Regions from separate parts of the Neobacillus sp. genome, predicted to be linked through region 1. Evidence: riboswitches for the same ligand, from Rfam matches in the RefSeq annotation. Region 1 holds a riboswitch; the other holds the start of a gene.

Evidence for each region. A riboswitch is a leader RNA that binds a small molecule or an ion and turns the genes downstream of it on or off. The one in region 1 is predicted to bind preQ1.
Region 2: linked by a shared signal. The riboswitch ahead of RTR43_RS16365 (QueT transporter family protein) and the one ahead of queF (preQ(1) synthase) in region 1 are both predicted to bind preQ1.

What each region holds. Positions count from the first base shown of each region.
Region 1 covers NZ_DALZYO010000009.1:50,508-54,941, reverse strand. The annotation lists gene RTR43_RS06970 (MarR family winged helix-turn-helix transcriptional regulator) at 1-345, opposite strand, end outside; gene RTR43_RS06965 (NAD(P)H-dependent oxidoreductase) at 466-1,053, shown strand; PreQ1 riboswitch class I at 1,858-1,904, shown strand; gene queF (preQ(1) synthase) at 2,035-2,535, shown strand; gene RTR43_RS06955 (queuosine precursor transporter) at 2,552-3,184, shown strand; gene RTR43_RS06950 (GDP-mannose 4,6-dehydratase) at 3,370-4,338, opposite strand.
Region 2 covers NZ_DALZYO010000027.1:457-4,890, reverse strand. The annotation lists gene RTR43_RS16390 (glycoside hydrolase family 13 protein) at 1-658, opposite strand, end outside; gene RTR43_RS16385 (globin domain-containing protein) at 770-1,174, opposite strand; gene RTR43_RS16380 (DMT family transporter) at 1,395-1,742, shown strand; gene RTR43_RS16375 (DMT family transporter) at 1,744-2,058, shown strand; gene RTR43_RS16370 (VOC family protein) at 2,234-2,650, opposite strand; PreQ1 riboswitch class I at 2,816-2,860, shown strand; gene RTR43_RS16365 (QueT transporter family protein) at 2,867-3,442, shown strand; gene RTR43_RS16360 (copper homeostasis protein CutC) at 3,509-4,201, opposite strand; partial or broken gene RTR43_RS16355 (zinc ribbon domain-containing protein) at 4,431-4,434, opposite strand, start outside.

The sequences.
Region 1 (4,434 bases):
CAGGAAACGAGATTCTACACAGGCAAAGGATTCGTTCATCATGGTTTCTCCATCTTTAGTGAGACGAATGTATTGTTTCCGTCGATCTTCAGTATCACTTATCTTTTCAATTAGCTTTTTTTCACTCAGTTTTTTCAACTCACGACTCGTATTTGGCATAGACATATGCTGGCAATCACTAATTTCACTGAGAGTAACAGGCTGACTAACAGTTATATACTCAAGCATATTATATTGAACAGGTGTGACGTCGTCTGATTTTGCATTTTTTGTTAATTCATGTGTTACACGATGAACTGAAGTTGTAAAGGACACACATTTTAAAAATAGAGCTTCTTTGTCCATTTCTTTCACCTCTTACTGAGAAGATAACAAAATTGTTATCATATTACAATTATCATTTGACAACTAAAAATTCTGGATGTTATGATTTTGTTATCAAATGATAAGTAAAAGAGGTAGGTTATGAAAATCCTAATTATTTACACGCACCCTAATCACAATAGTTTAAGTTACGCATTTTTACAAAAGGTCATTAAAGGAAGTAATGAAAATCCTAACATAGAGGAATTACAGGTGTTAGATTTGTATGAAGAGGGCTTTAATCCACTTCTAGTGTTTAATGAACAGAAACGAAGACGTGATATGTATCGTGATCCTCACCTTGAAAAATATAGAGAGCAGATTACTTGGGCTGACAAGATTGTCTTTGTCTATCCCATTTGGTGGGGAAGACCTCCAGCGATGCTGATGGGATACATTGATCAATTATTTGCAGCAAATTTTGCTTACAAGGATAAGAAGGGACTTCTACCAGAGGGACAATTGAAAGGAAAATCAGTTGTATGTGTGTCCACCATGAAGGGACCTACAAACTATCCACTTCTCTGGTTAAATAATGCGCATAAAATATTGATGAAAAAAGCCTTATTTCATTTTGTAGGCATCAAAAAAGTGAAATTCTTTGAGTTTGGTAATATGGAAAGTCCCAAGGGAAAACAAACAAAAAAACTAGAAAAGATTTATCGATATTTTAAAAAAGTAGATCGTTAAAAAAATTAGTGTTCTTTTTAAATGATTAATTAGTAGAGAAACCTGATTTTCATATAATACGGTGAACTGTCTTTTAGAGCTGTTCTATAAGCCAGTTTCCCGGTATGACTGGGAGATAGTGTCCAATAGAGTTGTTCTATAAGTCAGTTTCCCGGTGTCCCTGGTTGATATTGTCCAATAGAGTGGTTCTATAAGCCAGTTTCCCGGTATGACTGGGAGATATTGTCCAATAGAGTTGTTCTATAAGCCAGTTTCCCCGTGGTCCTGGGAGATATTGTCCAATAGAGCGGTTCTATAAGCCAGTTCCCCCGTGGCCCTGGGAGATATTGTCCAATAGAGCGGTTCTATAAGCCAGTTTCCCGGTATGACTGGGAGATATTGTCCAATAGAGCGGTTCTATAAGCCAGTTTCCCGGTGTCCCTGGTTGATAGTGTCCAATAGAGCTGTTCTATAAGACAGTTTCCCGGTGTCCCTGGTTGATAGTGTCCAATAGAGCTGTTCTATTAGCCAGTTTCCCCGTGGTCCTGGGAGAAATTGTCCAATAGAGCGGTTCTATAAGCCAGTTCCCCCGTGGACCTGGGAGAAATTGTCCAATAGAGCGGTTCTATAAGCCAGTTTCCCGGTGCCCCTGGTTGATAGTGTCCAATAGAGCTGTTCTATAAGACAGTTTCCTCCATGGGAAAGTGACCTGAAAACTCCATTCATGTTTTGGCGAAATAAAATATGCATGTAAATTATATTTATTTCCATTTGACGTTTTGCTAGGTATTCTATATCATATGAGGATGAGATACCCGTACTTGAACGGGAGAGGTTCATAGCTGATACCCTCTATAAAAAACTATGGATACATGACAATATGCCATGTCCATACCGGACGTGGCTTTTTTATGTTTTAATCCTTATAGTTGCAATATAGAATGGTGGAGCAGATCTCTCTTTTAAAAAGTGTTGGGATACATTTTAGAAGGGGGTTTTTTTATGTCTGGAAGAAGCCATGAAGAGGGATTAAAGGATTTGACGTTATTGGGGAATCAACATACACAATATTCTTTCGATTATGCACCCGAGGTATTGGAGGCCGTAGATAATCTTCACTCGGATCGTGATTATTTCGTGAAGTTTAATTGTCCGGAGTTCACTAGTTTATGCCCACTGACGCATCAACCTGATTTTGCAACGATGTACATCTCGTACGTCCCTGATCAAAAAATTGTCGAGAGCAAATCACTGAAGCTTTATCTTTTCAGTTTCAGAAACCATGGAGATTTCCATGAGGATTGCGTCAATATTATCATGAACGATTTAATTAAATTACTCGATCCAAGGTATGTTGAGGTTTGGGGGAAATTCACACCACGTGGAGGAATTTCGATTGATCCATGGTGCAATTATGGGAAACCTGGAACGAAGTATGAAGAGATGGCCCATTTTCGTTTGATGAATCATGACCTCTATCCTGAAAAAGTGGATAATCGATAAAGGAAGGAATAAAGCAATGATTTTATATTTAAATGGCATATTTGTTGGACTTTTAATATTAGCAAACATTGTGGCAGTTAAGCTTTTTAGCATCGGAAATGGGATTATACTTCCTGCTGCCGTGGTAATTTATATCTTTACTTTTCCCATTATAGATGTAATCGTTGAGGTTTATGGGAAAAAAGAAGCACAGAGAACTGTAAAAGCCGGATTGATTATGCAAATTCTTGCCCTTCTTTTCATCACCATTACGATACACTTGCCTGCAGCACCGATATTTAATGATCAGGAGTCGTTCCAGACCATTTTAAACGGGAGTTTTCGGGTTATTATTGCTAGTTTAACTTCATACGCGATAAGTCAAAATTTGGATGTTTTTGTGTTCAATAAATTAAAAACCATCCATGGGCAAAAAAAGCTATGGTTACGTAATAATGCTTCCACCATGCTGAGCCAATTGATAGACACCACCATTTTCATTACGATTGCTTTCTATGGTACGATGCCAATGGCTGTTCTGGTCAGCTTAATTCTAACTCAATATGTCTTTAAATTTTTTGCATCAATGGCGACTACTCCGATTGTCTATTTACTCGTCAACTTAATAAAAAGACAGGAAACAGTTGTTTCAGTACAAAAAGAAGCTTAAATAAAGTTCATTTGGAAGACGAAACTCCCTAGATTTTAGAAGATTGTTTTTATCAATTTGATGAGGAAAATTTAGCCGGTATCAGGATAAAAGAGACCAAAAAATCCCTTGAGAATGAACAATATTCTTAAGGGATTTTTTTATGAATAAGGTTGTCCCAATCGAAATTACCGATTAAAGGATGTTTACGGAAGCTTTTTGTACGCTTTAAACCACTTGGTAAACTTGGTGATTCCCTCTTCGATCGTCGTCGTTGGTGTATAGTTAATATCGTTTGCTAATTCTTCGATATCTGCATAGGTTTCCAAAACCTCGCCAGGCTGTAATGGTAGTAATTTCAACACCGCTTTTGTATCTAGATGTTTTTCTAGCAATTGGATAAAATTATTTAAATCAACAGGTTGATGATTACCTATGTTATAGATTTTATGAAACGAAACTGCTTCAGAAGGTGGTCCTTTTTTTATTAAACGAAAGACGGATTCTATTACATCATCAATATAAGTAAAGTCCCTTTTCATATTTCCGTAGTTATATACCTCAATTGGCTGATGGTTAATAATGGCATTCGAAAATTTTATCGCGGCCATATCAGGTCTGCCCCAAGGGCCGTAAACAGTAAAAAATCTCAATCCGGTTGTGGGTAGTTTATATATATGACTATACGTATAAGCCATTAATTCATTGGCTTTTTTAGTAGCGGCATATAAACTAATCGGCTGATCAACACGGTCACTAACAGAAGATGGGGCTTTTTTATTATTTCCATAGACTGAACTCGATGAGGCGTAAATGAGGTGTTTGATTGGCTGTTTTTTACAGCATTCTAAAATATTGGCAAAGCCAACAAGATTGGATTGAATATACGATTGGGGATTCTTAAAACTGTATCTTACACCTGGTTGAGCTGCTAAATTAACGACAATGTCGATATCATTTTGTTCAAAGAGACTTTCCAATAACTCAAGGTTTTCTAGAGATCCTCTTACGAAACTAAAATGCTGATGCCTCTTTAAAATACCTAACCTATCTAATTTTAAGCTCGTGTCATAATAATCATTAATATTATCAATGCCTAGCACTTGGATGCCTTCCTCTAATAAACGCTGAGAAAGATGAAATCCAATGAAGCCCGCACAACCGGTTACAAATATACGACCAGCAATGTTATTAATCTTCTATCCCTCCTTACCTTTCCATCGTTGAAATATGATATGTAATCAGAAACAAGAAAGTTCGGACAAAGCGAT
Region 2 (4,434 bases), on a different contig from region 1:
CTTCGCTCTGTACACCATCCGGCAAGCCAGGCTGCTTGGAAATCATATTAACGACGTCCATCCGGAAGCCGTCAATCCCTTTATCTAGCCAGTATTTCATCATCTGGTAGACATCTTCCCGAAGTTTCGGATTTTCCCAGTTTAGGTCAGGCTGCTTTTTCGAAAATAAATGTAAGTAATATTCATTGGATGGTTCATCATATTCCCATGCAGAACCACTGAATATAGAGCCCCAATTATTCGGTTCTTTTCCACCTTTACCCTCACGCCAAAAATAATAATCGCGATATGGATTGTCTTTTGATTTTTTCGACTGAACAAACCACTCATGTTCATCAGAGGTATGGTTGACCACCAAATCCATGACAAGCTTCATATCGCGTTTATGCAGTTCATCCAACATCTGGTCAAAATCTGCCATCGTTCCGAACTCATTCATGATCTTCTGATAATTTCGGATATCATAGCCATTATCATCATTCGGTGAATCGTAGACCGGGCTTAACCAAATCACGTCAACACCAAGTAATTTTAAATAATCAAGTTTTTCAATGATCCCCTTAATATCCCCAATTCCATCGCCATTGGAATCATTGAAGCTCCGTGGATAAATTTGATAAACAACACTTTTCTTCCACCAATTGTCATTATTTTTCAATTTGCGGCCTCCTCACTTATAAACAACCACACTATAACATATCTACTAATTTTTCCGAAACAAAAAAATCCTCAACCTCGAAGATTATAGGTCAGGATTTTCCACTGATACTTATTGGGAATCAGGACTGTTCACCATTATTCCAGCCACTTGTTTTAAACGATCGTAGAAGGCAAGACCCGCTGGATATTGATCAAGACCAATTTCTTGAAAGGCTTCTTTCATGCAGCGAAGCCAGCATTCGGCTCTCCTAGGAGTCACTTCAAAGGGGAGATGCCGCTCTCTCATTGCTGGTGGTCCAAATTCCTGACTATAAAGAGCAGGACCACCTAAAAATTGCGGCAGGAACATCCGCTGCTTCCGTTTAATTTCTTCCATATCTCCTTCAAATAAAGGAGCCAATTCAGGATCGGCATACACACGCGGATAAAAGGCATTTACCAGCTTATCAATCGTTTCTTGTCCACCGATATCGCTATATAGTGATTTAAAATTATATTCCAATTTCCTCACCATCCACTTTTATTTTTCCTTTGTTTCAAATCATTATAAAGATATAGTAGATAGCAGTTCGTGATATAAATCACACTTATTCCCAACTCACAAATGTTTCCAAACAACTAAAGTAGTGTTTTCAAACCTTTTTTCGAATGATATGGTATCCTAGTATAATATGAAGGTCTCGAAATGGGAATAATATCGAGGCCAAAACAGGCGTCTTCAAGAGGTGAATAAAATGAATAAAGCCTGGATTTATGTAATGTTAACCTGCTTATTTGAATTGTTCTGGGTTTATGGATTTAATACAGCTGATACATGGTGGCAGTGGGTAATTGTCATTGGAATTATATTTATCGATTTCCATTTCTTACCTGAAGCGTGTAAAAGCCTTCCAACCGGGACTGTATATGCGATTTTTGCAGGTGTAGGAACCATCGGGACAGTGCTAATGGATGTATTTCTTTTTGGAGGAAGCTTTAGTATAGGAAAGGCTCTGTTTATAGCAATTATAGTACTAGGTGTAATTGGTTTAAACCTCGCTGATAACAAAGAAGAAAAACAAACGATGAAGGAGGCCGCTTAATATGGGCTGGTTGTTTGTGTTTTTAGCAGCTGCAAGTGAAATCGCTGGTGCTGCCGGGCTAAATTTGTATAGTCAAAGGAAAACAGTAAAAAATAGTATCCTTTATCTTGGCGGCTTTGGAGCTTCATTTGTTTTTCTATATACATCCTTTCACTATCTGCAAGTAAGTATCGCCTATACCGTTTGGGTTGGAATTGGTACCGCAGGGGCAGTATTAATTAACATGTATCTTTTTGGGGAATCGAAGAACATGGGCCGCATTCTTAGTGTCGTTTTGATTCTCATTGGTGTGATGGGCTTAAAGGCACTTTCTTAATAGCTGGAAAGAGGTCACCCCCAGTAGTTTAGTGTTTATCTCACTGGGGGCTGAGAACTCTTAAACCAACTTTTCATAACAAAAGTATGTTTCATGTCCAGTTGGTTTTGTTGAAAAAAACACTTCTCCTGTTTTCGTGTATCCTTTATTTTTTCTTCTCCCATGTCAAATTCTCCTATATTTTTTGATTGTAAATTTTGTTATTCTTTTCAGGTGCGACTAATTCCACTTTGATTCTATCAGGATCTTCGAAATATACGGCATAATGGCTGTCCCCTCCGGCAAAAGGATGTTTATCTTGGTATAGAATGTTAATCCCATTTTCCTTTAATTGAGCCGTTATTTGATTGACCTGCTCTTTGGATTCAGCATGAAAGGCAAGATGGTTTAGCCCCACTCTTCTGCGATGATAGGGAATATCCATAAACCGTTCTTCTGTCTGAACAAAAACAAGATAGGTTTCACCATATTTCCAGCTGATGCCTGAATCCCATTTTTGGAATGGTTCATATCCTAATTCAGATAAAAACCAGTCCCAAAATTCAATTGATTTTTTTAAGTTTGAAACATAGATTTCAAGATGGTGTAACATACTGCATCCCCTTTCTCTTCAGCAAAGCAGATGAATCATTCCATTTTGGAGACTCATTAATAAGCTCAAACATCGACACTTTACCATTTATTTCTAAAGTCAAATTTATCATTCATTGACTAGTGATTGTATTTATATTAATATATAATTTTGTATGTATTATTAATAAACGTGGTTCGAGAACCTCCCACGTAAAAAAACTAAGGAGAAATGAATATGGAAAAAACAACTAATACATTAGCACAACCAATTGGTGCTAATTCAGGCACTAGTTCTGTTCGAACTGACGGAACCGATAAAGAGCACAACAAAGTGAATGGAATTGTCGTAAACGGAATTGTGGCCGCTTTGTACATTGCTGTATCAGCCGTTATCGCTCCATTTGGCTTTAGCCAAATCCAGTTCCGTGTTTCAGAAATGTTTAATCATCTGGTCGTTTTTAACAAAAAGTACATTTATGGAATCATTTTAGGTGTATTTTTGACGAATCTATTCTTCTCGCCGATGAAGGCATACGACCTTATCTTCGGTGTCGGCCAATCATTGATTGCCTTGTTAATCACAATTGCATGCGCACGACTTATCAAAGGTATTTGGGCGCGGATGGTCGTGAATACACTCGTTTTCACGTTCACGATGTTCTTGATTGCCATTGAACTGCATTTGGCATTTGGTATGCCTTTCATGTTCACCTGGTTAACGACTGCAGTTGGTGAATTCGTAGTGATGGCGGTCGGTATGCCGATTATGTATGTTATTAACAAACGCGTTCATTTTGATAAAATCGTTTAATCAATATTAAGAGTTGCTGCTTAGGTTAATAAAAGTAGCAACTCTTTTTTATTTGTTTATTCCAGATTAGTTAACGATCCTTTTGATCCGCTGGATTTCATCTCCGTTAATCTTCTTGCGGAAGTCTCCATCAACTCTAACGGCCGAGCCAAAATGGTATTCGGAGGCCTGGAGCTGTTGGTGAATGTCTTCTATATTTCTGGAAGAGAGGCCTGAACCCGGCATGATTATTGGGGAGTTAGTGGTTTTCCCTGACTCCGCTATCATCCCTGTTAATGAATCAAGACCTTCTGGTACTCTCAGCTTCCCTCCCGATGTTAAAACCCTATCTACATGATATGGAGATTGACAAAGGGACTTATATACTTCCAGAGAATCTGTTTGATCAATGGCACGATGAAAGGTTAACGATAGCCCCTTCGCTTCTTCTAACACCATCCCGAGAATGTCAAAATCAACTGCTTGCTTTTCAGTTAACGCCCCAAACACGACACCCGCCGCACCTACCTCTTGAATTTTTTTTATATCCTCACTAATGGCATCCCATTCACTCCTACGGTAAACAAAGGAATAGCTATGAGGACGAACCATGACCATTACAGGAATCTTTACACTCTCGACGACCATTTTTATCGTTCCATAGCTTGGTGTCAAACCGCCTTCAGCGATTGCTGAAACTAACTCGAGGCGATCGGCACCATAGGCTTCAGCGTATTTTGCATCTTCTTGATTTAAAACAATTATTTCTACTAAGCTCATTTCCACACCTTCTTGATTAGAATTTTTTTTAACCGAGCCCTGCTGCTATTTTTCACTGCATCCGACTGTCATCCAAACGATAAAAAAGAACCTTTTTTTGATCATACCAAAATTCGATAGACTGATGACATTTTTTATCTACATGAGTATCCCCATAACTAAAGTTAGGGGTTTCGAAAGAATAGGCTGTAAAGCCGCATTGTCTTTACGTGGGCTACCACAAGTCCCGCTAA